2 linked regions of the Anaerocolumna sp. AGMB13020 genome follow. The protein of the gene in region 2 binds, or shares a complex with, the protein of the main gene of each other region. Links are inferred from orthologs where the notes say so. Each region holds a gene or a part of one and is shown on either strand. Other genes may lie near its edges.

Region 1 (16,375 bases), 140 kb from region 2 along the record:
TTTTCTTTTATCACCTGATACATTCGCATTCCATATTCTTTATATATCTTAACAGCCAGAGCTGTGGTAATCCCATATTGCTGAAGGAATATCATAGCTCCTCTCATATCTCTTTTATCATTAAATTGAGAAGCGATTTCTCTTGCCATATGGTCACTGATACCTTTTACTTCTGCCAATCGCTCAGGCTCTTCCTCCATAATACGAAAAGTATCTGCCTTAAACCTTCTTACTATACGTGCCGCAAGAGCACTTCCTACTCCTTTAATAGCCCCTGAGCCCAGATACTTCTCCATAGAGTCTAAATCCTCCGGCTCCTTGAATTCATAGGTCTCCACCAGAAATTGTTCCCCGTATAGCTGATGTGCAGTGTATTTGCCGGTACAGTGTATAAATTCCCCTTCATTGATAAAAGTAAAAGTTCCCACACAGGTAATTTCTTCTTTTTCTTTTGTAAGGGTTAATACTGTATAGCCATTTTCAGCATTACGGAATACGATTCGATCTACATACCCTTCTAATTCTTCAGCCAATAATATTTCACCTGCCTTTAGACTTCAACTATTTTATAACAGATTTATTCTGACACTCCTATATACCACATCTGCTTTTAAAGTGGTACTGCTGCAATCCATGCATACCTCATTCCTGTTTGCAATTCTGCTAAATAGAAAGTGTGAAATGTTTTTAAACTTATAAATAACGCCTAGAAAACAACTATACCCCATTTCATAACAGAAATGCAATACAGAAATTCTCTAGGCGCAAGAAAAATCATATTTATTCATTATATATTACGTTTCATGGATTCATACAGCATCTGGGCAATTCCCATGCCGCCAGTCTCTACAAGGTCATCAGCGTATTTTTCATATAGCATATCACCAAAGTAGGAAACATATTCCCCCTGGTCTTCTTCTGACCCAACACTTTTCTTCATTTCCTTAAACATCTGTTCAACCAGATAGGATTCAAAGTCTTTACATACTGACATTAATTCATCATCAGTAGCCTTGCTGAGATCCTGGGTCAGCGTTTCTTGTAATTTCGTAGTACTCTGCTTTGCCTGTGTTTGAGCAAGAGCTGATTCTACGGAGTAATTATTAGCGATTCCTATACTCATTTGTAGCCTCCTTATCTGCGAAGACTATTCGCTTGCTGAAGCATTTCATCTGCTGCATTAATGGCCTTGGAATTCATCTCATAAGCTCGTTGGGCTACAATAAGATCTACCATCTCATTTGCTGCCTGTACATTAGAGTTCTCCAAATATCCTCTTTTCACAGTGCTCCTTTTTAACGTTGCATCCTGCCCTTCAACTCTGGCTGTTCCAGAAGCTGCTGTTTCTAACATTATACTGTTGGAAGTCTTCTCAAGACCGGTCGGATTATTAAACTGAGCAATTCCTATCTGCTTACCTGTAGTTACCAGATTACCGGATGCATCGGGATAAAGAAAATTTCCATATTCATCAACCTCGAGCAAAGAAGCATCGATGGTGCTGTCAAACACCAGAGGTTGTCCTGCTGTATCAAGTACGGGATACCCTTCTGTGGTTGCAAGGGTTATACCATCACTTCCTACTGAAAGGCCAAATGTACCGCTTCTGGTGTATCCAATACTACCATCGGCTGTCTGTACCATAAAGAAACCATTACCCTGTATAGCAAAGTCATAATCTCCTTCAGTCTGCTTCAAAGATCCCTGGGTATACTGGGAGACGATAGCAGAATTTTTAACTCCCAGACCTGTCTGTGCTCCCACAGGCTTTGCTTCGCCTGTACTGTCTGTTGATTTATTCTGAATTGTCTGATATAACAATGATTTAAATTGAGCAGTTTCCTTCTTAAATCCGGTGGTGTTAATATTAGCCAGATTATTTGATATGGTATCAACATTTGTCTGCTGAGAGATCATACCCGAAGCTGCTGTCCACAGTGAACGCATCATAGAAGTTTATCCTTTCTCGTATTATACCTTACCTACGGAGCTTACGGCCTGCTCAAGAGAACCGTCAATGGTCTGTATCACTTTTTGATTTGCTTCATAAGCTCTTGTTATGGCAATCATGTTGGACATTTCTCTTACAACATTAACATTAGACTGCTCTGTATATCCCTGCTGAATGGTTGCCGTACTGTCTAACTGTGTTGCACCGTCAAGAGCCAGATAAAAGCTGTCTCCCTGTTTCTTCAGATAATTATAATCTGTAAAATCTGTAAGCTTTATCTTATCAATAAATACACCATCTGCATAGATATTACCGCTCTCATCCGCCCTTACTTCTGCAGCATCGGAAGGTATCGTAATTTCTCCGCCTTCTCCCATCAGTGTATTTCCGCTCACGTCCATGAGCTTACCATCCTGATTCACTGTAAAAGAACCATCTCTAGTATATTTAACTGTCTGATTTCCTGCACTGTCAGTGGTGGTTACATTAAAGAAACCGGAGCCTTGAATAGCAAAGTCATAGGTATTGCCTGTGCTTCGCAGGGACCCCTGGTTATAATCTGTATACACCTCACCGATTCTAACACCCAGACTCATTGAACCAATCTTTTTATTAGAATAATTTTCAGAAACATCTTTTATTTTGTAGGTTAAAAGATTTTTAAAAGATTGGTTTGTTACACCATCTTTCTTATAACCTACTGTAGAAGCATTGGCCAGATTATTTGTTATGACATCAAGGCGCTTCTGTTCATTTACCATGCCGGTCCAGGATGTGAATAATCCCTTTACCATTCTAACCCCTTCCTGCAATATTCACGCTGTGAAACAATAAGATGAATACCGCACTAATCAGTAGTTGAAGTTCTATTTGTACAATCCTCAAGTCTCCTTGGGATATTACAGTAATTTCTAGTTTAATGCAATCTGTGTAATACCTCAATCCGGCATTGTTCCTATGCACTGCATACCGATGTATATATTATCGGCCATTCACTTCAAATACTTAATCCCTGGAGCCACTTAAATATTCAATATATTTTCCGGTACCAATGGCTACAGCAGTCATGGGATCTTCCGCTGTCATGGTATTGATACCTGTCTTATTCTCAATTAACTCTTCCAGTCCGTATAAAAGGCATCCACCACCGGTAAGTACAATTCCTCTGTCTGCAATATCTGCTGCAAGTTCCGGGGGAGTCTTCTCCAGCACGCTGTGTACCGCTTCAACTATCTGGGAGGTGGTTTCCTTTAACGCTTCTTCTGTTTCATCAGAGGATACCGTTATTGTCTTCGGAAGGCCTGTTACCAGATTACGTCCTCTGACATCCATCGTAACAACCTCTGGTCTCTTAAAGGCTGAACCGATTTTGATCTTTATCTCTTCTGCAGTTCTCTCACCGATTAAAAGATTATGTTTTTTACGCATATATCGAACAATTGCTTCATCAAAATCATCACCGGCAATCTTAATAGAAGTACTTACAACTGTACCTCCTAATGATATAACTGCAATATCTGTTGTTCCGCCTCCGATATCTACGATCATATTACCGCAAGGTCTGTATATCTCGATTCCAGCACCGATAGCTGCTGCAATGGGTTCTTCTATTATCTTGACATCTCTGGCACCTGCCTGATAGGTTGCATCCTCAACTGCCTTCTTCTCAACCTCTGTTACACCACTTGGTACACATACACTGATGATGGGCTTACGGAAACGATGTTTGCCCACAGCTTTCTGTATAAAATATTTTAGCATTTTCTCAGTTACTGTATAATCGGAAATAACGCCCTGTCTTAAGGGACGTACCGCTACGATATTACCAGGCGTTCTTCCAAGCATTAATCTTGCTTCTTCACCTATGGCTCTGATTTTATTTGTATCTCTGTCAAAGGCAACTACAGAGGGCTCTTTCAGCACAACCCCTTTTCCCTTTAAATAAACCAGTACACTTGCTGTTCCTAAATCAATCCCTATGTCACTACCTAACATATCTAATCTCCTTTCAGATTCTCAAGGTTATTCTTTGGCTGCTGCCAAACCTCAGACCGCCGCCGGTTCTGCATCTATCTTATACTGTCAATTTACTTTGTTAAAAACAAAAAATGCTTGTATCCAATTTATGATAAGCACGATTAAAACTGCTGAATTATTCTTTGTTATTTCTATTATTGCCGACTTTTCAGGAAGCTATCAAAATACTGATATACACTTGACATTTCGATTTTTTCCATAAACCTGTCAATTAAACACACTCTTTTTTATTATATACATATTTATAGTTTTTTTCAAAGGAAATTTTAGAAATATTGGAATATTAATATTTTCTTAAAGAAATATGCTGTTTTACCTGATTTATAAGCACATTTCTACAGTCACCTGCAAAAACACCTTAAGAAAACGCTATTTGAATCCTTCGACTGCAAGACAATTAAGTGCGCTGTTTCCAGTGTTATGGCAGGATGAAACTGTTTTTAAGATAATCAGGATATAATAAGAATTCAAAGCAAGAGAAGGGAGAATTAAATTGGATACTATCAAACTATTTACGAGAAAAGCAGAAGAAAACAATAGAAAGGAGCGGTTGCATTTTTGATTCCTGTTGCTGCAAAAAAATTTCTTGACTTTCCCATACACCGGATTCAAACACCTTCCCAATCTGCACTGTTTTCGCACATAAATTCTTTGCTTCCAGCACACGAAATGGTCAGTGTCTTTCATCAGTTCCTCACAGGAAAGCCAAAAGGTTTTCTTACAACATTACATTATTCTGCAACAGCTCCTAAATCTATTATTCATGAAATAAATAATACTACTAATAATTAATATCTTATCTGAAATATTCCTGTCCTAATAAATCCGCTGCCAGAAGTGCATCGTAGAGCTGATCGGCAGTTACATCTCCCGCCATATTATGTATGGTCTCACCTGGTATACAGGCTTTTTCAGCCGCTATCCTTACTCTTGTCACTTCTGTTACCCCTAACTCCTTAAGGGTAACCGGCAATCCAACCTTATGACAGAAGTCCATTACTTCCCTGATTTCCTCTAAGGGAGCACTCTCTAACAGAAGCTGCGTTATAGTTCCATAGGCCACTACAGAGCCATGCATTGTTTCTTCACATTCAGGAAGGGCAGTAAAACCGTTGTATACGGAGTGTGCTGTTGCCAGTCCACCATTATCAGCTCCAACACCACTTAGATAAGTATTCGCTTCAATAATTGCTTCCAGGGCAGGTGTTACCAAATGATTTTCACAAGCAAGCTTTGCCTGGTACCCATTTTTTAAAAGAGTCTTATAACACAATTCACACAAAGCCATTGCGGAAAGGGCAATACCTCCATTTTCAAGACTGGGGGAATCTGTTCTGACACATGCTCTGGCCTCAAAATAAGTTCCTAAGGCATCTCCCATACCAGCAATCAGGAATTTGACCGGTGCATTGGCAATAATCTCACTGTCCACAATTACAGCTTCCGGATTCCTAGGGTAGAAAAGATAACTGTCAAAAGCTCCATCATCCTTATAGATAACAGATAACCCCGTGCATGGTGCATCTGTGGCTACAACGGTGGGTACGATTACAACCGGAAGTTTTTCATAATGGGCAGTGGCTTTGGCAGTATCAATCGCCGATCCACCGCCAATACCAACCACTACCTGGATCTGTTTAGCCTGAACAATTTCTCTCATCCTGTTAATTTCACCAACAGAACTTATACCTTTGAATATTTCAAAATGAAGCTCACAATTACTTCCTTCAAAACTTTTCTTTATTTTATCAGAACAGTTCTTATAACCGCTGTTACTGCAGACAAATAAATAAGAGGTTCCTAACTCCTTTGTTTCCTGATAAAAATGCAACAGTGCACCTTTTCCCTGTAAGTATTTTAATGGTGCTCTTAATAATTTTAATACAGCCATGATGTCCCTTCCTTTTCCTGTGTTTATACAACCTTTATTCTCGTCTGGTATATTATTGATACTTTGTTATTATCTTGACAATCTAATAATAGCACCTATATAATAAAGTAACAATTACCCGCACCCCCTATTCTTCTAGGGTAAATGCCCTAAAGAGTATCCGAAAAATACCAGCACGGGGTAATATTCCAATTTTAAAGCAAGGTAAGCTTTAAGGATTGGGCGGTGCCTTCTTAAAAGTCAACCTGCTATGCTCCTTAAAGAACTGCCCGAAGGGTACAATGACTTTAGAGGTACACGAGAAGCGTTTTTTTAAATCATAACTTGAGGAACGCAACAATATTACCTGTACAACTATTTGGAGTTATTATGACTGAGATTAATACATTAACACAAGAAGATTATAGACGGCTGCTTTCTTTCTCGGAAGGCCTAAATCCCTACGATATGAATTTCCGCAAGACCGCAATGGATGATCTGCTCCATTACTTTCCTTTTGATGGTGCTGCCTTTCCTCTGGTAGATGGCAAAGGCTATTATAAACATCTTATCTATGTGAACTTTACACCAATTTCGATTGAATCCTACGAACGGGACTGTTACAAAAATGATTTTTTTGCCCCTGCTAATTTAAAGGAAACAAAACAGAAGTCTGTTTATACCATAGAAGATTTTACCTCCTATGTTGAATATGAAACATCCTCTTTGTACAGTCAATGTTTATACTTTAATGGATTCTATTATGAGGCTCTGGTACTGCTCAGAGATGAAAGAGGTAAACCTTTAGGCGCTGTTGCCGTATATCATGGAAAAAGTACCCCCGGATTTACCCTACGGGAGCAGCTCCTTCTCGAAGAAATAGGAATTATCATGGAGAAAGCTATACGATTACATCTGAATTATCTCTCTATGCAAAATAATCTGAACTTCTTTAGCAGGATATTTGCTCGTCACCCCATTGGAATGATATTATGTGATGGTAATTTTTCTATACAGGAGATCAACCAGGAGGCTCTTCATATCTTAGATCAGATTGGTCTGCCTTCCAATGAGGATGGGGCAGGTTTACTCTTAAAGGACTACATCCTTCCTGTTTTCCAGGAGGGTACCACACACAGATTCTGTCTGCGCTTGGCAGAGGGAGTCGAGGTGTTTCTGGAGAATATTATTGCAAAAGAGCATATAACAGACAGTTTTGTGACCCGCTATGCAATCTTTTTGAATCTTTCTGCCGGCAACAGCAGAACTTCCTGGGTTGCATATCTCAAAGAAAGAGAACTTACGAAACGGGAATGCGAAGTAACAAGTTTATTATGTCAAGGTTATAAGCTCATAGAAATAGCTGATTTGTTGAAAATAAGCTTGAATACCGTGAAACGTCACAAAGAAAGTATTTATTCCAAAATGAAGGTAAATAGTTCCAGCCAATTAATACTATTATATCAGGAAATAAAGAATTCCTGATAGTTAACAAAGCTTATTTATTTTACTGCAGAGTCTCGTTATGAGCAGTATACAATCTAAAATCACTTCTGTCCCGGTAACTCTTTCAACTACGAGGCATGAATATAAAATCCAATTGTGTGGAGCCTGAGATAAAAGGGGATGACAGAGAAACTGCTACCAGCTTTAACCCCCATAGTTTACGGCATAAGGAGCAGCATACAATATTTCAATTGTATACTGCTCCCTTTCATTTAATCCACCAATGTATTAAGCGCTTCCACTAAATAATCCAGCTGTGCATCGAGACTCAGAACATCATCATAATAGAATAAACCTTGGTATTCACCGGGAATCTCCAATACATGACCTTCTGCAACGGCAGGTATGCTCTTCCAGATATCAGACTGTGCATATTCCGATTCAATACCTTCCTGGCGGCACCAGATAATGTAATCGCCGAAATATTCATGAGCGACCTCATAGCTGATGGTTCCTCTTCCGTTGCCGGTGGTCTCAATCAATTCTCGCAGCTTATCCGGATATTGCTGTTCAAGGTATGTGTATAAAAGTGTCCCGCCTCTTGACCCGGTTTCATAAGAAAGCCCGGCCCACTCGCCGGAAGAACCCCAATCCTCCAGAATGCTGAAGGTTTTTCCGTTAAATGCCTCTTTTTTAAATATTTCTTTGGCATTCTTTAGCTTTGTTTCAAACGTAGTAATTGTTTTTTCTGCTGTTTCAAGAGTTCCGGTGGCTTCACCGATGATTCTTGTACGTTCTGGAGATAGAGTACTTTCCTCAATTACAAGCACCGGGGCAACTTGGCTAAAGGTATCATAGTCCTCTTTACTGTATGTAATGATCAGATCTGGTTCCAACGCCATGACCTCTTCCTGTTCCCAATTTTCGATCTTTGTTATCGCCATCAACTGATCATAGAAAGGCATGGTTTTTTGCATCCAGCCGTTGTACCCTACAACATTGAGACCAGCTGCCAGAGTTTCTCCAATATACCAGTTGACAACAACCCGCTGTGGATTGACTGGAATTTCAATATCGCCCATTACAGTATGAACTGTGCGGGTGCCACTTTCTTCGGAAGACTCTGTAGACATCTCTGCCTCCGCCGTTGTATCAGGCTCTTCTGTTACCTGAGACTCAGTGGGTACCTCAGTCTGACTTTTTGCGCAGGCGGAAAGCGTTAGTACAATGGTTAGAGACAAAATAAGTGGCATTAACTTTTTCATAATTATCCTCATGTTGATTCTCCTTGACAGGTGTATTGTTTTGTTGCGGCTCGCGTCGCCAAATGTTAGAGTTATCTAACTCAACTGTTATTTTACGGTGTCGTTGGTTGACTGTCAAGAACAAGATAGAGTGTATATGTTAACTGCCTTCTATGAATAAAATCTATAAAATCCAGATATTATAAGCTATTCATGGTTCAACCCGGCTCTCATTAATCATTATTTTGGAGTTGTTGCATCATATTTTGGATTGTTTTTAGGATTGTAAAATACAATGATTTAAAGTATACTTTGCATCAGAGACGTTTTTAAAGGAGGGCATAATGCAATACACAAATGAATTTGCTCTGGGCTGGGGTGCGATGGCAGAGCACCTTGGGTTTAAAACGAGGCGAAACGGAACATATTCACATTATGATATCCCGGATATTTGGGATAACGGATGGATTACCCAGGTAACGCCAGTAGAAGGGCTGCATATTGCCAGCGCATGGTTTACTGCCAAAGAGCAGATTGAGTATACCATGCATACGAAAGAGCCCTGCTTGTGGGTCTTTTGCATTGATAATGGCAGCCTCACCTTTACACGGCAGGGCGTACCCTCCCGGCAGCTTTCCCCATTTACCCAGCTGATTATCAGTAATGGCAAACCCCTGCGACTCAACATTGCAGCGGGTGAGCCGGTCTGCTTTACCAGTCTCCTAATCTTTGATTCCTGGATCGAGTCCTTTCTTCGGGCAAACAGCATAACCTACCCCATCCGGGTTTCAGATGCCAGGCAGTGGCTGCCACAGCATGTGGATACGCCTATTGTAATGCTCGTAATGGAGCAGCTTCGCTGGGGAGTACGTGGAAACAGGCTTCCACCGCCTGCTTATTTATGGAAAACGGGTGAGCTTCTATGTCTGTTTGCACATGAGCTCTCCCAGGAGCATCTTAAAAAACCGCGTCGCCTTTATGTCACCTGGGAAAATGAGCAGAAACTCCATCGGATACGTGAGCTTATTGATAATGATCCACTTAATACACCAAATACAGAGATGCTTTGTCAGCTAGCTGAAATGGGCGAAAGTAAATTGAGAATAGCCTTTAAAGGTCTCTATGGCAAACCTCTCTATGCATATATTCGAGAGGCTGTTATGAAGCGGGCAATGCAGCTGCTAGCCTATGACGAGCTGAGTATTAAAAATATTGCAACACTCTGCGGTTATGAAAACCCGGCAAAATTTACAGCAGCATTTAAAACCGTTCATGATATTACACCCAGTGAATTCCGAAAGGGATTCGGATTATAGCGTTATTTCACAGAAATTCTTTTAGTAAAAGTCTTCCGGATACGTGTCAGCATAAGCATTGGTTCCTATTTTTATGCTAGTGATAATATTAAAAAAACCCCAAGTCCTTATAAATAAAGACTTGGGGTATTATTTATTTTAATTACTGAACGATAGTAGCAACTTTACCAGAACCTACAGTACGTCCACCTTCACGGATAGCGAAGCCTAAACCTTGCTCCATAGCGATAGGATGGATTAACTCGATGCTCATTTCGATATTGTCGCCAGGCATACACATTTCAACACCGTCAGGAAGGTTGCAAACACCAGTTACGTCAGTTGTTCTGAAGTAGAACTGAGGTCTGTAGTTGTTGAAGAAAGGAGTATGACGTCCACCTTCATCTTTAGTTAAAACGTAAACCTGAGCTGTGAATTTCTTGTGGCATTTGATTGAGCCGGGTTTGCAAAGAACCTGTCCTCTTTCGATATCAGTTCTCTGAACACCACGAAGAAGTGCTCCGATATTATCTCCAGCCTGAGCCTCATCAAGAAGCTTTCTGAACATTTCAATACCAGTAACAACAACTTTACGTGTCTCTTCTTTGATACCAACGATTTCAACTTCTTCAGATACGTGAAGAACACCACGCTCAACACGGCCTGTAGCAACTGTACCACGTCCTGTGATAGAGAAAACGTCCTCTACTGGCATTAAGAAAGGCTTATCTGTCTCTCTCTGAGGATCGGGAATCCAGCTATCAACAGCATCAAATAATTCAACAATCTTATCTCCCCAAGAGCTAGTAGGATCTTCAAGAGCTTTTAAAGCAGAACCCTGGATGATAGGTGTATCATCGCCAGGGAATTCATACTCTGTTAACAGATCTCTGATTTCCATCTCTACTAATTCAAGTAATTCAGGATCATCAACCATATCACACTTGTTCATGAATACTACGATGTAAGGAACACCTACCTGACGGGATAACAGGATGTGCTCTTTTGTCTGAGCCATAACACCATCAGTAGCAGCAACAACAAGGATAGCACCGTCCATCTGAGCAGCACCAGTGATCATGTTCTTTACATAATCGGCATGTCCAGGGCAGTCAACGTGAGCGTAATGTCTAGCTTTTGACTCATACTCAACGTGAGATGTAGAGATAGTGATACCTCTTTCTCTTTCTTCGGGAGCTTTATCGATCTGATCGAAAGCTACAGCCTGACCAGTACCTAATCTCTCATGAAGAGTTTTAGTGATAGCTGCTGTTAAAGTAGTTTTACCATGGTCAACGTGTCCGATGGTACCGATATTACAATGGGGTTTGTTTCTTTCAAATTTAGCTTTAGCCATTTTTGTAACGTCCTCCTTTAAATAAATGCATCTTTGTGCATATACTTTTTTATCGCCTGAAGAAATGACTCAAAGTCATTATCTGCAGGCATTTGATTTTGAGCTCATAGCTTTATTATATTTCAGTTTAGAAATATTTTCAAGCATAATTAATGATTCCACGTATATTTGTGGATTAGTTCTTTCCTTTTGCTGCAAGAACCTTTTCCTGAACGTTCTTAGGAACGGGATCATAGTTGGAGAAGAACATGGAGTAAGCACCACGGCCCTGAGTTCTGGAACGAAGGGAAGTGGAATAACCAAACATTTCTGAGAGGGGAACAAATCCTCTGATAAGCTTTGTACCGTTGATATCTTCAGATCCTTCGATACGTCCACGACGGGAACTGATATCACCGATAACATCACCCATATATTCATCGGGAACTGTTACTTCAACTCTCATGATAGGCTCTAATAAAACAGCGCCTGCTTTGTTCATCGCATCTTTAAACGCCATAGATCCGGCAATCTTAAATGCCATTTCGTTGGAGTCTACTTCATGGTAGGAACCGTCATAAACGGTAGCCTTGATACCAAGAACAGGATATCCGCCAAGGATACCAGCTTTGGAAGCTTCTTCTATACCAGCACCAACTGCAGGGATGTATTCTTTAGGAATAGCACCACCAACAACGGTAGATACGAATTCGAATGTCTTTTCTGCATTAGCATCCATAGGCTCGAAACGAACCTTACAGTGACCGTACTGTCCACGTCCACCGGACTGCTTCGCATATTTAGAGTCAACTTCAACAGATTTTGTAAAGGTTTCTTTGTAAGCAACCTGAGGTGCACCTACATTTGCCTCTACCTTAAATTCACGAAGAAGTCTGTCTACGATAATTTCAAGATGGAGCTCACCCATACCGGCGATGATTGTCTGACCGGTTTCTTCATTGGTGTAAGTTCTGAAGGTAGGATCCTCTTCTGCTAACTTCGCTAAAGATTCACCCATCTTATCCTGTCCTGCTTTTGTCTTAGGCTCGATAGAAACCTCGATAACAGGTTCAGGGAATTCCATGGATTCAAGGATAACAGGGAATTTCTCATCACAGATAGTGTCACCGGTTGTGGTGCCCTTTAAACCAACTGCTGCAGCGATATCTCCTGAATATACTTTCTCCAGATCTTCTCTCTTGTTAGCATGCATCTGAAGGATACGTCCAACACGCTCTTTCCTGTTCTTAGTAGAGTTAAGTACATAAGAACCGGAATTTAAAGTACCGGAGTATACACGGAAGAATGCAAGCTTACCTACGAAAGGATCGGCCATAATCTTGAATGCGAGAGCTGCAAAAGGTTCTTCATCAGAAGATTTTCTGTGAACTTCGTTACCATCTTCATCCACACCTTTGATATCAGCGACATCAGTAGGAGCGGGTAAGTACTCGATAACAGCATCCAGTAACTTCTGAACACCCTTATTTCTGTATGCGGAACCGCATGTTACAGGAATAATGGTAGTTGCGATAGTAGCATTTCTTAAAGCAGCTTTTAATTCAACTGTTGAAGGCTCTTCACCTTCTAAGAATTTCTCAAGCAGATCGTCATCAGTCTCACAAATAGACTCAATCATAGCTGCTCTGTATAATTCTGCCTGCTCTAATAAATCAGCAGGTATTTCAGAGATGCTGATGTCATCTCCCTTATCATCATTGTAGAAATAAGCTTTCATTTCAAACAGGTCAATAATACCTTTGAATTCATCCTCTTTACCGATAGGTATCTGGATAGCAACAGGGTTCTTGCCAAGTCTTGTTTTAATCATGTTTATTACATTGTAGAAATCAGCACCGGAAATGTCCATCTTATTAACGAAAGCCATTCTGGGTACCTGGTATTTATCAGCCTGACGCCATACTGTTTCAGACTGAGGTTCAACACCGCCTTTAGCACAAAAAACACCAACAGCACTATCAAGAACACGTAAGGAACGCTCTACTTCTACAGTAAAGTCAACGTGTCCCGGCGTATCAATGATATTGATACGATGAGGTAATGCGCCAGCTAATTTCTGGTGCTCAAATTCCTGAGTCCAGTGACAGGTGGTAGCGGCTGAAGTAATTGTGATACCTCTTTCCTGCTCCTGTTCCATCCAGTCCATGGTAGCAGTTCCTTCGTGAGTATCACCAATTTTATAATTAACACCGGTATAGTATAAGATACGCTCAGTAAGAGTGGTCTTTCCGGCATCAATATGAGCCATGATACCGATGTTTCTGGTTCTGTCTAACGGGTATTCTCTTCCAGCCAAGGAAATTCCTCCTTATCTTAAAGTCACATGTGATTTATAATCACAGAACAATATTTATTTACAGCAAACCATAACAGTTTGCTGCATTTAATGCTATATGGGTTCTGGCATAAGCCATAACCCATATCAGAAGATTACCAGCGATAATGTGCAAATGCCTTATTCGCGTCTGCCATTTTATGCATATCTTCTTTCTTCTTAACAGCAGAACCGGTATTGCCAGCAGCGTCTAAAATCTCGTTCGCTAACTTCTCTTCCATGGTCTTCTCTCCTCTTTTACGGGAGTAGAGAGTTAACCAACGAAGTGCTAATGCCTGTCTTCTGTCGGGTCTAACTTCGATTGGTACCTGATAGGTAGCACCGCCGATACGTCTTGCTTTTACTTCAAGAACCGGCATGATGTTATTCATAGCTTCTTCAAATACTTCGATAGCTTCTTTTCCAGCTTTCTCTGCTATTCTTTCGAAAGCTCCGTACACAATCTTCTGTGCAGTTCCTCTCTTACCATCTAACATAATGTTATTGATAAGCTTAGTTACAATCTTGCTGTTGTAAATAGGATCTGCTAATACATCTCTTTTCTGTATATGTCCTTTACGTGGCACGTTTCTTCCCTCCTTAATAATCCTTATTGCCCGTGTAATAAATTATTCTTTCACGGACCAGTAAAACAGTTATCACTGTCTCACATAAATAAGTTCACTTAAATCATCGGTACTCACATTCCCTGCTACATACGGGGCAGTATAGGTTAACCCTATACTCTTTAACTGTGTTCGCGCTCAGTTTAACTTATCTTTCAAATCTATACCACTGATGAAACATTCTTCCTCTGGGGTGATAAAACGCGGCTCCCTTATTTTATCCTAATCTGAAATAAAAATTAATCCGGCACTTAATGATTAGCGGAAAACTTAATTATTTTGCTGGCTTAGGTCTCTTTGCTCCATATTTGGAACGAGCCTGTCTTCTCTTAGCAACACCTGCTGTATCAAGTGTACCTCTGACGATATGGTAACGGGTACCAGGTAAATCCTTAACCCTTCCACCTCTGATCAGAACAACACTATGCTCCTGAAGGTTGTGGCCTTCACCGGGGATATAGCTTGTTACTTCGATTCCGTTAGAAAGACGAACTCTGGCAATTTTTCTAAGAGCGGAGTTAGGCTTCTTAGGAGTAGCTGTTCTAACCGCGGTGCAAACACCTCTCTTCTGGGGTGAGGACACATCAGTAGACTTCTTGTTTAAGGAGTTAAATCCTTTTTGAAGAGCAGGAGAAGCAGATTTCTTCTCAACCGTCTTTCTACCTTTTCTAACTAATTGATTAAATGTAGGCATTAATTTTCACCTCCTGATTTTTGTATGAATACTTTGGGCCGCCTTGCATTCTTGCTTAAAATAAACATAAACATTGACGCAATATAAAATCGCGCTATATGATTATACTTTAAATTTGAGAACTTGTCAAGAGTTTAAATATGAATTTTGGCTGTATAGCAGCTATGGTATGTTTTTCCAGTATCAATAGCTCTTATATTACGGTTCCATCATAGACCCTTCAAACTTCATATGCTCATCAAGTACTCTTAATCTTTGCCTTTTACCATTAGAATTCTTATTTTCTGCTGTTAAAGACAGTTCTTAAGATGTTCATGGGAAAGAGTTTTACCTTATACAACGCTACAGCTGCACCTGTCACCACAGCCAGCCCTAGGATAAAGTAGATGATATGCAGGGGATGTACGCTTCTCATGATAAGCACCTGTACACCAATCCAGATTACCAATGCTCCTCCGAATACACCGCTTATATAACCCTGATATTTTGAATGAAATCTTACTGTAAAACCTGCCAGTAAATTTCCAAGGCCTATTACTGCAAATAATATGAGGCTTGGGTAAAAATAATTGGTAAAGGGCGAACCTTTCAGCAGGTCATTTGTTATCCCCATTGGATTATCCGGATAAATCATACCCATGGTTCCACCGAATATAGCGCCTATTCCAATAAAGAAATGCAGAATTGCTAAATACATAAATACTTTTTTCATACACTTATCCTCTCCTGCTGTATATTAGTGGTAAAGCCTGATACAGCTGCTGTTTGAACTAATAGGGTTTTCTGTATAATCATACCAACTTTTGTATTTATGCGCAATATTCTATAAATTTTTTCAATTCTGCTTTTATCTGACCGGGCAGGCTCCGGTTTCACAGTCCTCCTCCAGAAGTTCGCTTTCTTCCGCATTCTCTAATGCTTTTAATAAAGAATAATCTATTGGTCTGCTTAAGCTGACGCGTCTATCGTAGTCTTCTTTTGTAATGGTTTCATAAGGAAGAAGCGGATATGTCTCTTCCAGCAAGGGAAGAAAGGTAATTCCTACAACACTGTCAAAGTTAGCAGAAAGCCATTCTGCCACCTCCTCCCATTCCTCTTCTCTTACATGAACCGTAATACTGGTATTATGATCCGTCCAGGCTTCCATGGTAAGTTTATAAAGGTTAAGCTGCTCTATGGCACCCACCTGATACTTCGTCTTTCCTTCCGGTGATTTCATCGGAAATTCAATCACCTTGACAGTACAGTTCTCATCTGTCTGCCCCACTTCGTTATAGACCGGATAACACCCCAGAAGTTCGATCATCTTATATAAAGGGTCTGTTTTTGAAACACGGACTCTCCTGATATAATAAGGGGCATGGGCATAATGCACCCCAGAACTTACCCCTGGCAGATTGGATAGAGTTCCTTCCGGCTTGATGGTTGTCATCAGCTGAGGTTTTTCTATCCCAAGTTCCCTGCAATAACGTTCTCCTTCTTCATGAACCGCTTTCTTTAATGTTTCCAGCAATTTTCTTAATTCATTGTAATCCATACCG
Region 2 (16,603 bases):
TTTGTGGTATCAATCTGTATAAATTCCTGATGGGGATGTTTTCTTCCACCCTGAGGAGGTACGGAAGCAACGGTTCCTTCCAGAATCTTAAGCAGAGCCTGCTGTACACCTTCACCAGATACATCTCGTGTTATGGAGGTGTTCTCAGATTTCCTTGTTATCTTATCAATTTCATCAATATAGATAATACCATGTTCAGCTCTTTCAATATCAAATTCTGCTGCCTGTATAAGCTTAAGAAGTATGTTTTCTACGTCCTCACCAACGTATCCCGCTTCTGTTAAAGCAGTAGCATCTGCAATTGCAAAAGGTACGTTAATAAGCTTTGCCAGGGTTTGTGCAAGAAAGGTTTTACCGGAACCGGTAGGTCCTACCATAAGAATATTACTCTTTTGCAGTTCCACATCCAAGTCTCTTCCGGCCAACACCCTCTTATAATGGTTATAAACGGATACCGCCAGGACCTTTTTCGCGTCCTCCTGTCCAATTACATACTGATCCAGAAAGGTCTTGATCTCAGTAGGCTTTAATAAGTTTATATCCGTATCATGTACTTTATCATCAAATTCCTCTTCCACTATCTCAGAGCAGATTTCAATACACTCGTCACAGATATATACGTTACCCGGTCCAGCAATGAGCTTTCTTACCTGATCCTGTGTTTTATTGCAAAAGGAACATCTTAGTTGTTTTCTGTCATCGGTTCTGTTTGCCACTCTCTTTCCCAACTCCCTTCTTCCAGCATTTTAAATTACCTATTTACAATAACATTATCGATTAGCCCGTAAGCTTTTGCTTCTTCGGCTGTCATATAATAATCTCTTTCTGTATCGATTTCGATAACTTCCAGAGGTTTTCCCGTATTTGCTGCCAGAATTTCATTCAGTTTCTTCTTGGTCTTTAAGATATTCTCAGCAACGATCTTAATGTCTGTAGCCTGACCTTTGGCACCACCGGAAGGCTGGTGAATCATGACTTCAGCATTGGGCATGGCAAATCTCTTACCCTTAGCACCGCCTGCTAACAGGAAAGCTCCCATACTGGCTGCCATACCAAGGCAATAGGTAGATACGTCACATTTAATATAATTCATAGTATCATAAATGGCCATACCGGCTGTAACGGAACCACCCGGACTGTTTATATACAGATGAATATCTTTTCCAGTGTCCTCAGACTCAAGGAACAGTAACTGTGCCACAATAACACTGGCTGATACATCGGTTACTTCCTCTCCTAAAAAGATAATTCTTTCTTTTAATAATCTTGAGTAAATATCGTAAGATCTTTCACCGCGGCTTGTCTGTTCAATGACATAAGGTACTAAACTCATAGTTATCCTCCTTTACTCTGCTGCTACGGCTGTCTCTCCAATCAGATCAACTGCCTTTTGTACAGCCATATCCATAATAATTTGTTCTTTTTCTTTCTCGCCGATTAATTCTTTTAACTTATCAGCTTCCATTTTATAGTTCTCTGCCATCTGAGCGATTTCTTTCTCGAAATCCTCATCAGCGATAACAATATTTTCAGCCTTTACAATTGCCTCTAATACCAGTCTTACCTGGATAGTCTTTAAAGCCTGAGGACGCATCTGCTCGAAAAGCTGCTCACTGTTGGTACCTGTAAACTGGAAGTACTGTTCAACAGTAAGTCCCTGAGACTGGATTCTCTGAGCGAAATCGTCTGCCATCTGTCTAACCTGTGTTTCAATCATAGCATCCGGAATATCCATCTGTGCATTCTCGATAATTTTATCGATTGCTTTATCTTCCTTGGCTCTCTTAGCTTCTTTTTCTTTCTTGTCCTTTAATTTAGCCTGAATATCAGTTTTGTATTCCTCTAATGTATCAAATTCGGAAACATCCTGTGCAAAATCATCATCTGCAGCAGGTAATTCTTTCGCTTTAATCTCTTTTACGGTTACCTTAAATAAAGCAGGCTTACCTGCCAGTTCAGCTGCATGGTATTCAGCGGGGAAGGTTACGTTAACTTCTACCTCTTCTCCGATATTCTTACCAATTAACTGGTCTTCAAATGTGTCGATAAAGGAATGAGAACCAATTGTTAAAGCGTAATCCTCAGCCTTTCCGCCTTCAAAAGGAACTCCATCTACAAATCCCTCAAAGTTGATAACTGTCTCATCTTTGTCTGCAACAGGTCTGTCTGTAACCGTTACGATTCTTGCATTCTGATCTCTTACTTTGTCAAGCTCTGCTGTTATGTCTTCTTCTGTTACTTCTGCTGAAGGAACTTCAACAGCGATTCCTTTGTAATCACCAAGTGTTACTTCAGGTTTAAGAGCAGCTTCTGCTGTGAAGATAAAAGCCTTTCCTTTTTCGATCTGTGTAACATCGATCTCAGGTCTGGATACAAGTGTAAGACCGCTTTCTTCAACAGCTTTCTCATATGCATCAGGAATAATAATATTTGCAGCATCTTCATAGAAAACACCGGAACCGTACATCTTCTCTATAATAGAACGAGGGGCCTTACCCTTACGGAAACCTTGTATATTAAATTTTCCTTTATTTTTGGCATAAGCTTTCTCAAGAGCTGTGTCGAATTCCTCCGCAGCAGTTTCGATGGTAAGCTTTACCATGTTTTTCTCTAATTTTTCTACCTGTAAACTCATTTAAAATTTCCTCCTTAAAATATGTGAAACTATATTACGCTTCTCACGTAAATTGTATAACTTCCCATTTTGACGATTTGACATTAGTATATTATATCATAGGCAATCTGTAAATACCATATTTTTTTCATGAAACAGCAACTACTTTTCTATTACATGCCCCTGGCTTTTTAATTTGTCTACAACCATATTAACGTATTTTTCGCACTCTTTTGTTGTAGGGGCTTCTACCATGACACGAAGTACCGGTTCCGTACCGCTTTCTCTGACCAGAATTCTGCCGTTATCCCCCAGCTCTTCTGTAACTTTTGCTACTGCATTTACGATTTCAATGTCTTCTCTGGCGGTCTTTTTATTATTAACACGAACATTTTCTAGTAACTGAGGGAATATCTGGACTTCTTTGATAAGGTCGGACAGTTTGGTTTTGTTTTCTATAATCACTTCCATAATCTTTAGAGACGTCAGGATTCCATCACCGGTGGTGGCATGTTTGCTGAAAATAATATGTCCGGATTGTTCACCGCCAATCGAGTGTCCGTTTTCCATCATATTCTCAAACACATATTTATCACCTACTGTTGTTTTCTCATAAGCGATTCCCTTTTCTTCCAGTGCTTTATAAAGTCCCAGATTACTCATAATGGTGGTTACTACGGTATTATTGTTCAGTTCATTATTTTTCTTCATGTCAACGGCACAAACATATAAAATAAGGTCTCCGTCAATAATATTGCCTTTATCGTCTATTGCTAAACATCGATCAGCGTCACCATCATAGGCAAAACCTACATCCAGATTATTTTCAAGAACATATCTGCGCAGCTGCTCCATATGGGTGGAGCCACAGTCTTTATTAATATTAAGACCGTTTGGTTCATTGCTTATGACATAAGTCTTTGCACCCAGTGCGTCAAATACTCCTTTGGCAATGGAATAAGCAGAACCATTGGCACAATCAAGACCCACCTTCATATTTTTAAAGGAATTGGCAACCAGGGAAATGAGATAACCAATGTATCGGTTTCTTCCATTTACATAGTCCGTAGTTCTTCCGATGTTATCCTTGGTAGCATAAGGTATTTCCTCCCCTTTTCCGTCTATGTAGTTCTCAATAAGTTCCTCCACTTCACTTTCCAGCTTGTAACCCAGTCCATTTATTATCTTGATGCCGTTGTCATAATAAGGATTATGGCTTGCAGATATCATGATACCGCAGTCAAAGTCTTCACTGCGGACAACATAAGATACACTGGGTGTAGTGGTTACATGCAAAAGATATGCATCTGCACCGCTGGCAGTCAGTCCTGCAACTAATGAATACTCAAGCATGTAGCTGGATCTTCTGGTATCTTTTCCGATTACGATTCTGGCTTTGTGTTCTTTGCCGTAATAATAACCCAAAAATCGTCCAACCTTATAAGCATGCTCTACTGTTAAATCAATATTTGCTTCCCCTCTGAAACCATCGGTACCGAAATATTTTCCCATGTTTTTACCCTATAGCTCCGGGCAGGTTGTTACCTGCCTGCTACCCTTTCATTTTCTATTCTAAGAATTCTTATAAGTTATACTGATATCTATCCGCAATATTAAAACTCTCATATACAATTTCATGCAGTCCAGAAACGATTGTAACATAACCAAATAGCATGCGCAAGTCATTGCAGATACTATATAATATGAGTCTTTTATTATCCTTGTGTTTGTTTTATGCTTTTGGATAAAAAAACATCATCTTATATGTATGACTTCTGCAGTTTAGAAACTGATGGTCATATATATTAGATGATGTTTTATTCCTCCGGCCTATGGCAGCTAAAAGGCATCTGTCTTATAGTTTAAGCCGTCGGCTGACTTTTTTAGATATTAATAAGAACCGCTCTGACCAGACATGGATTCTTCCTGTCTTTTGATCATACGTTTAACCATTTCTCCACCTACAGAACCATTTTGAGCGCTGGTTAAATCTCCGTTGTAACCTTGTTTTAAAGGTACTCCGATTTCAGAAGCAACCTCCATTTTAAATCTGTCAAGTGCTTCTCTAGCCTGAGGAACTTCTGATCTGTTTGATCCGCTGTTATTACTTGCCATAAAATTTCACCTCCGAAATTATTAGATAGTTCTTTTTAAGGGCTTACCCTTTTTTCTCGATGGCCGCTCTGTATGAATCAGTCATCGTAGTAATATTGTTATCAATATTTCTAAAATTATTATGGTAAGTTGTGGAAAGTATTTTTTTGATTATTCATGCTTCTCTTATGGAGCATTTGCCGGACTATCTGTCCTAACAGAAGCATATACTATAGAAATCTAATTTAACGGTATAGTGAAAATTCATATGGAAAACATTTTGTCTTTTATCTCAGGCGCAAATCATCTGCTATGGAGCGGACCTATGCTGTTCCTTTTATTAGCCACCCATCTGTTTCTGACTTTTCGCCTAAAATTCGTTCAAAAAAAAGTCTTTAAAGGCATCCGCCTTTCAACCAAATCATCCGATGATGAAAAGGGGCAAACCAGCAGCTTCGCAGCTCTTACTACCACACTGGCAGCAACCCTTGGTATCGGAAATATCGTAGGAGTCTCCACAGCTGTTGCCTTTGGCGGTCCCGGTGCGATTCTCTGGATTTGGTTAACAGGCGTACTGGGAATGGCTACAACTTATGCAGAGTGTTATCTGGGTATTCGTTATCGTAAGCTTGCAAAGGATGGCACCTATTCCGGTGGTCCTATGTATGTCCTGGAACACGGACTTAAGTCAAAAGGAATGGCTGTGTTATATGCCTTTCTGACCCTGGCAGCCTCTTATGGAGTAGGTTGTTCAACTCAAGCCAACTCCATTACCAATGTCACCAGCTCCCTTTGGCACTTCTCACCTTACATCGTAGGTATCGTGGTTGCTGTTATTACCGGACTTGTAATTCTTGGGGGCATTGAATCCATTGGTAATCTGTGCAAAAAACTGGTTCCGGCTATGGGTGCCTTCTACATTTTAGCCTGTCTGGTGCTGGTTTTTATGAACCGTGATTACGTGCTGCCTGCTATTACCCTTATATTTCGCTCCGCTTTTCTTCCCAGTGCTGTAGTCGGTGGTTTTATTGGAAGCACAATTAAGACAGCTGCCCGATACGGCATTGCCAGAGGTTTGTTTTCAAACGAAGCCGGTATCGGAACTGCAGCGATTGCTGCTTCCAGTGCCAAAACCGACAATCCCCATAACCAGGCTCTGGTATCCATGAGTGCAACGTTCTGGGATACGGTAGTTATGTGCGGTGTCACCGGAATTGTGATAGTCGCGAACATATTAAAAAATCCGGCATCCATTAAAGGATTACCGGCTTCGGATCTTACCACCGCAGCTTTTATGCAGCTGCCTTACGGTGAATACATACTTGGCTTTTCAATCATTGCTTTTGCCCTTGCAACACTAATCGGCTGGTCTTACTTCGGTGAAAAGGCCGTGGTATATCTTTTTGGAAAAGAAGGAATCGGCACCTATAAATTATGTTACATTGTAATGATATTTATTGGTGCCGTTCTTTCCCTGGAATTCGTATGGCAGTTATCAGATCTGATCAATGCGCTTATGATATTGCCTAACGTACTGACTTTATGGATACTGAGAAAAGAGATTAGAGATACTGAATAGCCTTACCGATTTTCTCAGCAGTTTCCTTATCCTTTAAGAACTGAATTATTTCCAGCGAAAAATCAATTGCAGTGCCCATTCCTTTACCCGTTATAATATTTCCGTCTGTCACTGCCTTATGACCTGTAGGATTAGCTTCCAGGAGCTTGTCTTCAAACCCCGGGAAACAGGTTACCGATTTCCCTTTTAAGAGCCCCTGCTCTCCCAGAATACTGGGTGCGGCACAAATAGCAGCAAGTGCCTTGTCTTCCTGTCTGAATTCCTTTAAAAGGTTTACAAGGCCTTCATGAGCTGCCAGATTTCTGGTTCCTGGCATTCCCCCCGGTAGCACCAGCATATCTGCCGTTTCATAATCGTATTCTTCAAACAGCCCGTCAGCCTTCACTTCAATATTATGTGCGCCGTTAACGGACTCTTTTCCGGTAATCGAAACCGTAGTTATTTCAATTTCTGCACGTCGCAGCATATCTACCACGGTTAAGCCTTCAATTTCTTCAAATCCATCTGCTAAAAATAAATATACCATATAAAAACCTCCTGTCTTTTTCTGTGTAAGCTTCCTTCCTTAAAAACATTCACAGATTTCATATCATCTGCAGTTACAGCTCTTTCATTTATTATACCGAAATAAAAGCTTTCGTACCAGTATTACCTTTCATAAATTTCAGACACCGATATATTTACCGTTTTATACGCCATACCTTAAAGGCAGCGGGCTCGCAACATCATACCTTCCGGAGTAAGGTTCAGCAGTCTATTATCAGGCAGCCTCAGAACAGATACAGATCTTTCAAAAGCTCTAAGGTATGACTGAGAACCTCTCTTATACCTGGCAGAATAACTGGAAAACGGAAATTAGCTAATGTTTTATAACAAGAAAACCGATATTCATAATAGTTCTGCTGAATTTCATTCAGAAAGGATAAGTGAAAATATGGATATAGCTCAATTATCATATTCCTTAGCAATGCAAAATACCGCTACCGCATATAGTTTTGCCGTTATGAATCTTTCTTTGGATACGGTTGAAACTGCAGGTGATGGAATCGTCAAAATGATGGAAACTTCCGTAAATCCCAATATCGGCGGTAATATTGACATTAAGTTATAGTATGGAATAATGAATTCCATCAAAGAAAACATCTGCAGGCCCATGGGGTTTTGCAGATGTTTTTTTATTTACAGGGTTAGAAAGCACTATTCTGATAATTGTTGGCATTATACTACTATTCCTCAATTTTTTACGTGAATATAATATTCATTAGTAAGGAATGACCGCGTTGACTTTCCATGAGCTTTTTCGGGAAGTACACAGTGCTTTCCCAGTGATTACAGGAAAGGAGCCTGAGTATGCCTTAGAATATTATCTGCCAACAGTACTTGCAGGCATGCTCATAATGTTAAAGAATTATGAAAATAGTTGTTTTATCCGGAGGTCTCAGTCCGGAAAGAGATGTATCTTTATCCTCCGGCTGTCTTATTGCCAATGCACTAATGGATGCCGGTTACGAGGTAGCACTTGCCGATGTATATATGGGATTAGATATCCCCAACACTAATCCAGATACCCTCTTCTTAAGCAAAGAAGAGGGTATCAGACACGAACACCATATCCCGGATAAAATTCCTGATTTGGAGGAGCTCATAGCAAGCAATCAGGGAAGAACAGAACTGATTGGTGAAAATATCCTTGCCCTGTGCAAAATGTCTGATGTGGTATTTCTCGCACTACACGGTTCCATGGGAGAAAACGGGCAACTCCAGGCTGTTCTGGACTGCTGGCAGATTCCTTATACCGGTACTGGTTATGCCGGCTGTCTTCTGGCAATGGATAAAGACTTAAGCAAAAAACTCTTAAAGGCGGAGGGTGTTCCCACCGCCCCATGGATAACAGAAGAAGCAGCTGAAATAACCCCTGAAAAGATAACAAACTCCATTGATTTTCCTTGTGTTGTAAAGCCGATCAGTAACGGTTCCAGCATTGGTGTTTCCTTTGCATATTGCCAGGAAGAACTCTCATCTGCCTTAAGTCTTGCAACAGAGAAAATAGCATCTTTTGGCTCCGGTAAAGTTCTGGTTGAAAAAATGATTAAAGGCAGGGAGTTCTCTGTTGGAATTCTTGAGAATACTGCCCTGCCAGTAATAGAGATCATTCCAAAGGAAGGTTTCTATGATTATAAAAATAAGTACCAGCAGGGACTTACAAACGAATGCTGTCCGGCAGATTTACCCGAACCGTTAAGGGAAAAAGTACAATTACTTGCATTAAAGGTACACAAAACCCTGCACCTTGGCTCCTATTCCAGGATAGATTTTATTTTAGACGAAGCCAATGAATTCATCTGCCTGGAAGCTAACACGCTTCCAGGAATGACACCAATGAGCCTCCTTCCTCAGGAAGCAAAAGCAGCCGGGATCTCCTATGAAGATTTATGCAAAAAAATTGCATTGCTTGGAGTACGTTAAAACACCTCCAGGGTTCCTTTCCTTCTGGCTGTTTTTTCAATTCCTTTGATTAACAGCCAGGACAGGAAATAATAACCTGCGCCAATCCCTGCTTCCTGCAATAAAAGCATTACAAATTTCTCAATTATGACTCCTGAGAACAGCATATTGACCGCTTCAATACTGCGGGTCAAAGGGATCAGCCGGGATATGAGCCTTCCAGCTATGGGCAGTTGGGATATTGGGAAGTTCGCTCCGCAAAATATCATAAGGATATAGGAAATAAAATTCAATACAAAATGCATCTGGTCAGTTATCAGACCAAAGATGCCGATAAACAATCCAAACCCGGCAGCCGCAAACATTGCAACAATAACAGCCGTAAAAAACAGCAGCAGATTAATTTGAGAGAAATTCACCTGAAACAATAAACTTCCGGCAAAGAAACCAAAGGTAACGGTTACCACCGCGGTGATACAAGTGAATAATCCCTTATGAAGTATGATCAACAGCTTCCCCTCAGGGGCTGCAACAAGACTTCTGATACAGCCATAGGCTCTCTCTGCCATAAAGGTACTGCCAAGAGTAAATATACAGGTATTGACGCATAGCAGAAAGGAATTTCCCACCACCCACCGGGTCAGATTATCCGTGTTATAACTATAGCTTGCAAGAACACAGTAGAAAATAAGCGTCAGCAGCGGATATATGGTCTCAAGGCATAGAAATTCATCCAATCTGAAAATGGACTGTCTGCTTTTATAACTCAGCCAAGCAAGGGTAAAGAAACGTCTCATCAATTCACCTCCAGTGTTGCTGCTATCCGTACCTGGCGCTCTATTACCACTGCCAGGAAATGCCCCAGTAAAATATAAAGTCCAGTTACTCCGACCAGAATCAGGAGTGTCAGATAATATTCCCTTATGTTAAAGGTATCAGACACACTTAGCCGAAGCAGCTTAACTGCCCAGGTCGGGGAAAGGACATAACTTACAGGCCTTAGGAATACAGGAAGAATATCTGCCGGAAACACAAATCCACATACAAGAATAACAGGTATTTCGATGCAATTCATGTACAACTGCGTTTTTCTTGACAACGTCAGCAGATAGGCTAAAAAAACCGATATGACAGAAAAACTTCCAATTGTGCAAATAAAAGCTGTCAGTAAATAAATTGGATGAGCAACTTCCATCCTTACATCAAATAAAATCTTCGTAGTAGCAAATGATAACAGAAAAGTTATCATACTCAGAATGGTATTCCCTGCTACCTTTCCTGCAATAATGGTTCTAAAACCTGCCGGTGCCATATAGATCAGTGAAAGGGTGCCATTATAACGCTCTCTGTTAATATCTCCGGCTGAAGAAAAGCAGATGCAGCTCCAGAGTGCCATCAATCCTGCTCCCAGTACTACATAAGACAGAAAATCCTCTCGTTGTGAATTAACAAACATCTCGTATAAGAGCACTGTATTGACAACCGGATTTGCCAGCAGACAGAATCGAAACATAGACCTTGCCAGTGAGCTTTTTATCTGAAGCAGAGCTGTTGAAACAATTACATTTAATTCTTTCATTGCCTTTCCTCCAGTATCTTTACGTATACATCCTCCAGTGTTAATTCTTTATTGGTAAAAGAATGAATGCCACTTCCTTTTAAGGCACTAAGAATTGCTTCACTGATATCGGGCTCTGCTATGTATTTCATCATCAGACGGTAACCACCTTCAGCCGGTTCACTTATTACCTCTTTTACCCCTTGAATACCCTTCAGCTTCACTATAATGGATTCATCCACTCTGTCCATTATGATTTCCAGATTTTTATCTTCACCGGTTAATTTTTTTAAATTTACAGGTGTGTCCAACGCTATTAGTTTTCCATGATTTAATATAGCAATCCGGTCACAGAGTTCATCCGCTTCATACATATAATGGGTAGTCAGCAGAATGGTTTTACCTTCTGACTTTAATTTTTTTATAATATCCCGCAGCATTCTGGCTCCTAATGGGTCAAGACCAACCGTAGGTTCATCCATAAAGATTATCTCCGGCTCATTAATCAATCCTCTTGCAATCTGCAGCCTCTGTACCATACCCTTGGAAAAAGTCTCTACCAGGATGTCTGCTTTCTCCGACAGTCCTACCAGCTCTAATATCCTGGTGATTCTTCTATCCGCTTCCTCCTTGCTTATAAGATAAAGACAGGCAAAATATTTAAGATTATCTTTGGCTGAAAGACGTCTGTAAAGTCCCAATTCCCCACCGAAAATAAAATTTATACGCTTTCTGATGAGCTTTTCCTGGGTAAAGGTGTTATAGCCTAAAACCTCACATTTTCCTTTCGTTGGTGCAAGGAGGGTAATCAACATTTTTATCGTCGTAGTCTTTCCTGCTCCGTTCTGCCCAAGGAGTCCAAATACCTCCCCTCTTTTAACCTGAAAGGAAACTCCATCTACCGCCATAACGCGTTCTTTTCTGCTGTTGATCAAACCCTTTCTGGTAATGAATTCCCGTTTTAAATCCTTGACTTCAATGACAAAATCCTTATCCATGATACGATTCGTATATAACCTGGATCCAGGCAAATATACTCAGCCTCCCGTCGTTTATGTAGAATGATATGGTATGTCTAAAAATATTTGCAGCAGAAGCTCCTGTTAGGAAATATTTTTCAGCCACTCCCTAAATAAATAATAATATTCGATATATATCGAATATTATTATAATCGAATATATAAGCGAGGTCAATACCGGATTGCTATAAATTCTTGTATAAAAAAACGACCGGATTATTTTCCGATCGTTGGTGTATTCATACTTTCAATTAACTGGCACCTTTTTATCAAGTATCTCCGCCAGTGCTTTCAACAGTTCTTTGGTACCAGTTCTGCTGATACTATAGTACTTGGAGCTTTTGCTCTGCTCTTCATTTAAGAGTCCGCAATTCTTCATCTGATCCATATGATGAGAAATGGTAGAGGGAGCCATGGATAATTCCTTTGCGATATCAAGTCCTCTTAAGGGTTCTTTTTCATTGAGCAAGGCAATAATCTTAAGACGTGTCTCATCTCCGATAGCTTTCAGCTGTTTCAACAGCTGTTCCTGTTTCTCCCTGGATTCTCTGAGTGAGTAGAATAACACCTGGTTTTTCCCGAAGAATCGTATTTTCCTATAGGCAGCAAAAAAAGTAATGGTAAAGTAGAACTCCTTATATGGTCCCCGATTATAAAAAACCTTACCCATCAACTCCTGGGAGTATTCTAACGGTTCCATTGCCTTTAGCCCCTCCTGGGCTTTCAGAGCTTCGGTCTGCAGCACCGCTTGAACCTGTCGGTTCATTTCATGAAATTCTGTGGTATCCAGTTCTTTCGCAAAAGCAAAGTAATCGTTAATTATCTTTCTTGTTTCACGAATAAACACCTTGAATCCAAGGTAACTACCCAGAAACTTCTCATATTCTCTGAAAAGCCGATCCAGTTTTTCTTCATTTTCCAAGGCTTCTCTTACAAGCTCATCCTTAAATATATTAAAATAGCTGGAGATAAAAGCAGCCTCATCCATTTGAAGCAGGTACTCCCTGTATTCCTCAAGACTGAACTCATTCAGCGGATAATCCGTCAGGAATTCCAACATACCCGAAGGACAGCCTACAGCCTGAAATATTTCCACAAGATACGTATATTTTTTCTTTAAGCCATCAAGTTTTCCTATGGAATAAGTCTCAGTACATAAAGTATGCCACTTCTCCCCCTCCAGAATATTACTGGCCGCCATTAACAGCTCAATGTCTTCTGAATATATAAAATAACTATTCTCATTTAGTTTCTGATAATACATATTGTCATACCCGTCTTTCAATTTCAGTAATTTCAGTTTCTAGGGTGTTTGCGAAAACTCATTTGCTGAACTGTAGTTAACCCTGCTTGAATTCCGGCAGGTATAACCCTTGCCTCAATCTATAATTTTAACGCTTTATTATGTAAATTATAGCAAACCCTGTCTTAAAAATAAACAAAAAATTAACCATCGCTATTGCCATCACTTATTTCTTTGGTTATACTATAAAGAAAACTAAGTGCAGCCGATACTGTATGGGGTTTGTACCCTAAAGCACATAAGACAATACAGCAGTAGTTTAAGTACTTCTGCTGAGAATCGAGGTAAATATGTCAATTGAAAAGGTTAGAAACTATTTCAAACAATATGGAATTGAAGAAAAGATCCTGGAATTCGAAGTTTCCAGTGCAACCGTAGAACTTGCAGCAAAAGCTTTGAATTGTGAGGAAGGGCGTATCGCAAAAACACTATCTTTTCATGTAGGCGAGAGGGTAGTACTAATCGTTGCTGCTGGTAATGCCAGAATTGACAATACAAAATATAAGGCATACTTCGAAGCAAAGGCAAAAATGTTATCCTACGAGGAAGCCGAACCTTTAATAGGACACGCCGTAGGAGGGGTTTGTCCCTTTGCTGTAAATGATCAGGTTGAGATTTACCTGGATGAATCACTTAAGCGCTATCAGACTGTCTTTCCGGCTTGCGGAAGCTCAAATAGTGCTATCGAATTGACCATAGGCGAACTTGAGAGGTATTCAGGCAGTTCAAAATGGATAGATGTCTGCAAAGATTTAACTGCCGAAAGTTAAAAGCTTTTACTACCAACGGAATGGTTCGTAATAATTATAGAAACAGAATGCTAGGTTCAGTCCCCTTAACGGATTTCCTTATTAAAAACAGGATTTGAGGCACTTAAGCTGTCTCAAATCCTGTTTTTATATGCCTGCATATTTTAGATACTTATCTCAAGCAAAACGACCAAGTACAATAGCTTCTTTGAAAGGACGAATGAGCTTGGCAATAATTAAGTCAATACAGTTCATTAGAACCGCTCTCTATCTTTCTTCCCTGAAATAAGCCTGGCCTAAACTTGCCGGTGGCTGATTCTCCTGTTTATTTCTCTTGCTGGATAAGATAAGTACGATAATCGTCACCACATAAGGCAGCATTTTGCATAACTCCTGGGTGGCTCTGGTAAGCCCCGGCAGGTAGATATAAAGAATATAAAGTCCACCAAAGAGGAAAGAACCCCAGATAGCATTGACAGGCTTCCATAAAGCCAGGATAACAAGTGCAATCGCAAGCCAGCCTCTGTCTCCGAAGCCGTTATTGGTCCAGGTTCCTCCAAGATACTCCATAACAAAATACAGACCTCCAAGACCTGCAATGGCAGCACCGGATACCGTTGATATATATTTGTATCTCGATACATTGATACCGGCAGCATCCGCTGCTCCCGGATCTTCACCGATAGCTCGAAGATTAAGTCCCTTTCTTGTCTTTTTAAGAAAATAAGCCAATAACAAAGAAATAATCACAGAGAGGTAGGTGAGGAACCCATAGGAGAACAACAGGTCTCCTATCACAGGGATATCATGGAGCAGGGGTAATTTTGCTCTGTATGCCGATGCTGTTGTTTTAACAGATATCTGACCAACACCACCTGCAAGTTTAGAAATGGAGCCGCCAAAGAAATTACCAAAACCAACACCAAAGGTGGTTAATGCCAGACCTACTACATTCTGATTTGCTCTAAGAGTAATGGTTAATACGCTGTATATCAGACCTCCCAGGGCTGAAGCCAGTAAGGTAACGATAAAGGATATTACAAGACCGATAAAGGCGTTAGGAGTTTCCGTTGATTTCTCGTAGAAGAAAGCTCCCATCAGTCCGGCTATACCACCCATGTACATGATGCCCGGAATACCAAGATTTAAGTTACCGGATTTCTCCGTTACGATTTCACCGGTGGCACCAAACAGAATACTGATTCCCTGGCTGATTGCATTTTGAATAAAGGTTAAAAGCAGCATATTATTGTACCCCCTTCTTATTCCCACGGAATTCCACTTTATAATTAATAAAGAATTCACAGCCAATCAGGAAAAATAACAGTACACCGGTTATGATATCGGAAGCATTTTCGTTCAATCCATACTGAGAAGCAATCTGTATGGACCCCTGTTGCATAAATACCAGAAATGCAGATACAGCCAACATTGCAATGGGATTGAATTTGGACATCCAGGCAACGATTATAGCTGTAAATCCTCTTCCGTCAGCTGTACTGGTAGAAATGGTATGGCTGGCACCGCTAACAATGATACTTCCTGCAAGTCCGCAGATTCCACCGGATATCATCATGGTTCTGATTATTACTTTCTTAACATTGATACCGGCATATTTGGCTGTATTCTGACTCTCACCTACCACCGCAATTTCATAGCCCTGTTTGCTGTGCCTCATATAAAGATAGACGCCTACTGTCATAATCAGTACTACAATGATATTTAATCCGTACTGCATACCAAAAATCTCCTGAAACCAACCTTTTCTTGTGGCTCCATTTATAATACCTACTGTATTGGAACCCGTAGGATTCTCCCAGAAAACAATGCAAAAGGTAACTATCTGCATTGCAACATAATTCAACATCAGTGTAAAAAGTGTTTCATTGGTATTGTAATAAGCCTTAAAGACTGCCGGAAGCACTCCCCACAGCATACCTGCAATACTGCTGGCTGCAAATATGATAAGAAGCAGCAACCAGTTAGGCATGGAATTCCCAAAATAAATCATAACCGCCGCCGTAGCCGCTCCGCCCATTAAGATCTGTCCTTCCGCACCGATATTCCAGAATCTCATCTTGAAAGCAGGTGTAAGTCCCACTGCTATAATAAGAAGCGTCATAATTTCACGGATGGTTACCCACATACGGCGTTTTTTACCGATTGCACCATCAATGATACCCAGATATACCTGAATGGGGTTATCATTTGTAATAAATACGATGACCAATGCACATACAATTAAGGAAAGAGCGATTGCTATCAGCCTGATTGTCCATGCTTTCGTTCTGGAAATACTATCCCGCTTGCTCATTCGCAGAAAAACCTCTTTATTTGCTCCTTCTTTGCTCATGTGCTTTTGCTCCCTTCCGCTCTGACGTCATCAATAAACCAATTTCTTCTTTGGTGGTATTTCTTGCATCTACGATACCTGCGACTCTTCCGCTGTTGAGTACCATAATTCTGTCACAAAGCTCCAATAATACATCTAAGTCCTCACCAACACAGATAACCGCCACCCCTTTTTGCTTCTGTTCATTGAGAAGATTATAAATGGTATAAGAGGAGTTTATATCAAGACCTCTAACAGGATACGCTACCATTAGGACAGTTGGATTAGATGCAATCTCACGTCCTACCAATACCTTTTGAACATTACCGCCGGACAGCCTTCTTACCGGCGTGGATACTCCCGGAGTAACCACATCCAATTTATCAACGATATTTTCTGCCAGATTCTTAGGCTTCTTTCTATCCACAAAGAAATGCTTTCCGTCGGTATAGCTTCTAAGCATCATATTATCCGTCAAATCCATGGAACCAACCAGCCCCATTCCAAGCCTGTCCTCGGGAACGAAGGATAAATGAATCTTAAGATTTCTTATATCGGCCGCTTTCATATCCGATATTTTCTCAGTACTTCCATCAGGTGCATAGTATAGGATCTCACCGCTTTCTATAGGCTGAAGTCCTGCTATTGCTTCTAATAATTCCTTCTGACCGCTTCCTGCTATACCTGCGATTCCCAGAATTTCACCGCTGTGCGCCTGAAAAGAGGCCTCTTTTAATACTTTAAGTCCTTCCCTGTTCTTACAGGTTATGCCTCTCATCTCAATCCGTTTCTCTGTATTTGCCGGCTCTGTACGGTCAATATCAAGCTTCACCTTTTCTCCTACCATCATTTCCGTCAGGGAGGATACGGTTGCTTCCGCTGTATTGACTGTATCGATGTATTTACCTTT

What was found.
Region 1: the proteins of tig (region 2) and rpsG are in contact, whole or in part, in a crystal structure (PDB 3GTY), measured with the Thermotoga maritima proteins. The link is inferred for Anaerocolumna sp. AGMB13020 from one-to-one orthologs. Residues at the interface, in WP_004081061.1 of Thermotoga maritima: Glu122, Val124, Val129, Leu130, Tyr133, Glu188, Gly259, Ile262, Tyr263, Glu266, Ser270, Glu273, Gln274, Glu277, Arg308, Gln311, Ile312, Ser315, Tyr316, Glu325, Arg329, Arg336, Leu363, Phe366, Trp367, Arg373, Leu377, Arg381, Leu384, Glu387; in WP_004081843.1 of Thermotoga maritima: Lys34, Lys52, Lys55, Glu59, Arg62, Gln63, Glu66, Asn67, Lys69, Val71, Arg95, Ala109, Lys110, Lys111, Gly112, Arg113, Pro114, Glu117, Glu121, Ile124, Ala125, Tyr127, Asn128, Asn129, Thr130, Gly131, Lys135, Asp139, Arg142, Met143.

Annotation. Positions count from the first base shown.
Region 1 is NZ_CP136910.1:2,610,394-2,626,768, forward strand. Bases 12,367-15,087 are described here. They hold rpsG (30S ribosomal protein S7), read right to left. Parts: upstream 14,102-15,087; coding sequence 13,631-14,101; downstream 12,367-13,630. Other genes in these bases: fusA (elongation factor G), read right to left, coding at 12,367-13,496; rpsL (30S ribosomal protein S12), read right to left, coding at 14,415-14,834. Also shown: SF1B family DNA helicase RecD2, read right to left, coding at 1-533; R2R35_RS10475 (rod-binding protein), read right to left, coding at 788-1,123; R2R35_RS10480 (flagellar hook-basal body protein), read right to left, coding at 1,135-1,950; R2R35_RS10485 (flagellar hook-basal body protein), read right to left, coding at 1,972-2,745; R2R35_RS10490 (rod shape-determining protein), read right to left, coding at 2,957-3,946; R2R35_RS10495 (glycerol dehydrogenase), read right to left, coding at 4,785-5,879; R2R35_RS10500 (helix-turn-helix transcriptional regulator), read left to right, coding at 6,249-7,343; R2R35_RS10505 (ABC transporter substrate-binding protein), read right to left, coding at 7,577-8,569; R2R35_RS10510 (helix-turn-helix domain-containing protein), read left to right, coding at 8,893-9,864; tuf (elongation factor Tu), read right to left, coding at 10,007-11,200; more of fusA, read right to left, coding at 11,376-12,366; R2R35_RS10535 (hypothetical protein), read right to left, coding at 15,112-15,546; nrdJ (ribonucleoside-triphosphate reductase, adenosylcobalamin-dependent), read right to left, coding at 15,682-16,375.
Region 2 is NZ_CP136910.1:2,481,844-2,498,446, forward strand. The notes cover bases 491-3,439. They hold tig (trigger factor), read right to left. Parts: upstream 2,636-3,439; coding sequence 1,346-2,635; downstream 491-1,345. Other genes in these bases: clpX (ATP-dependent Clp protease ATP-binding subunit ClpX), read right to left, coding at 491-716; clpP (ATP-dependent Clp endopeptidase proteolytic subunit ClpP), read right to left, coding at 752-1,333; glmM (phosphoglucosamine mutase), read right to left, coding at 2,777-3,439. Outside these bases: more of clpX, read right to left, coding at 1-490; more of glmM, read right to left, coding at 3,440-4,126; R2R35_RS09865 (alpha/beta-type small acid-soluble spore protein), read right to left, coding at 4,505-4,729; R2R35_RS09870 (alanine/glycine:cation symporter family protein), read left to right, coding at 4,977-6,287; R2R35_RS09875 (DJ-1 family glyoxalase III), read right to left, coding at 6,271-6,813; R2R35_RS09880 (YjfB family protein), read left to right, coding at 7,222-7,398; R2R35_RS09885 (D-alanine--D-alanine ligase family protein), read left to right, coding at 7,698-8,753; R2R35_RS09890 (ABC transporter permease), read right to left, coding at 8,750-9,529; R2R35_RS09895 (ABC transporter permease), read right to left, coding at 9,529-10,311; R2R35_RS09900 (ABC transporter ATP-binding protein), read right to left, coding at 10,308-11,321; R2R35_RS09905 (ArsR/SmtB family transcription factor), read right to left, coding at 11,557-12,573; R2R35_RS09910 (YbaK/EbsC family protein), read left to right, coding at 12,903-13,382; R2R35_RS09915 (ABC transporter permease), read right to left, coding at 13,629-14,606; R2R35_RS09920 (ABC transporter permease), read right to left, coding at 14,608-15,714; R2R35_RS09925 (ABC transporter ATP-binding protein), read right to left, coding at 15,692-16,603. UniProt on the Bacillus subtilis protein: Involved in protein export. Acts as a chaperone by maintaining the newly synthesized protein in an open conformation. Functions as a peptidyl-prolyl cis-trans isomerase.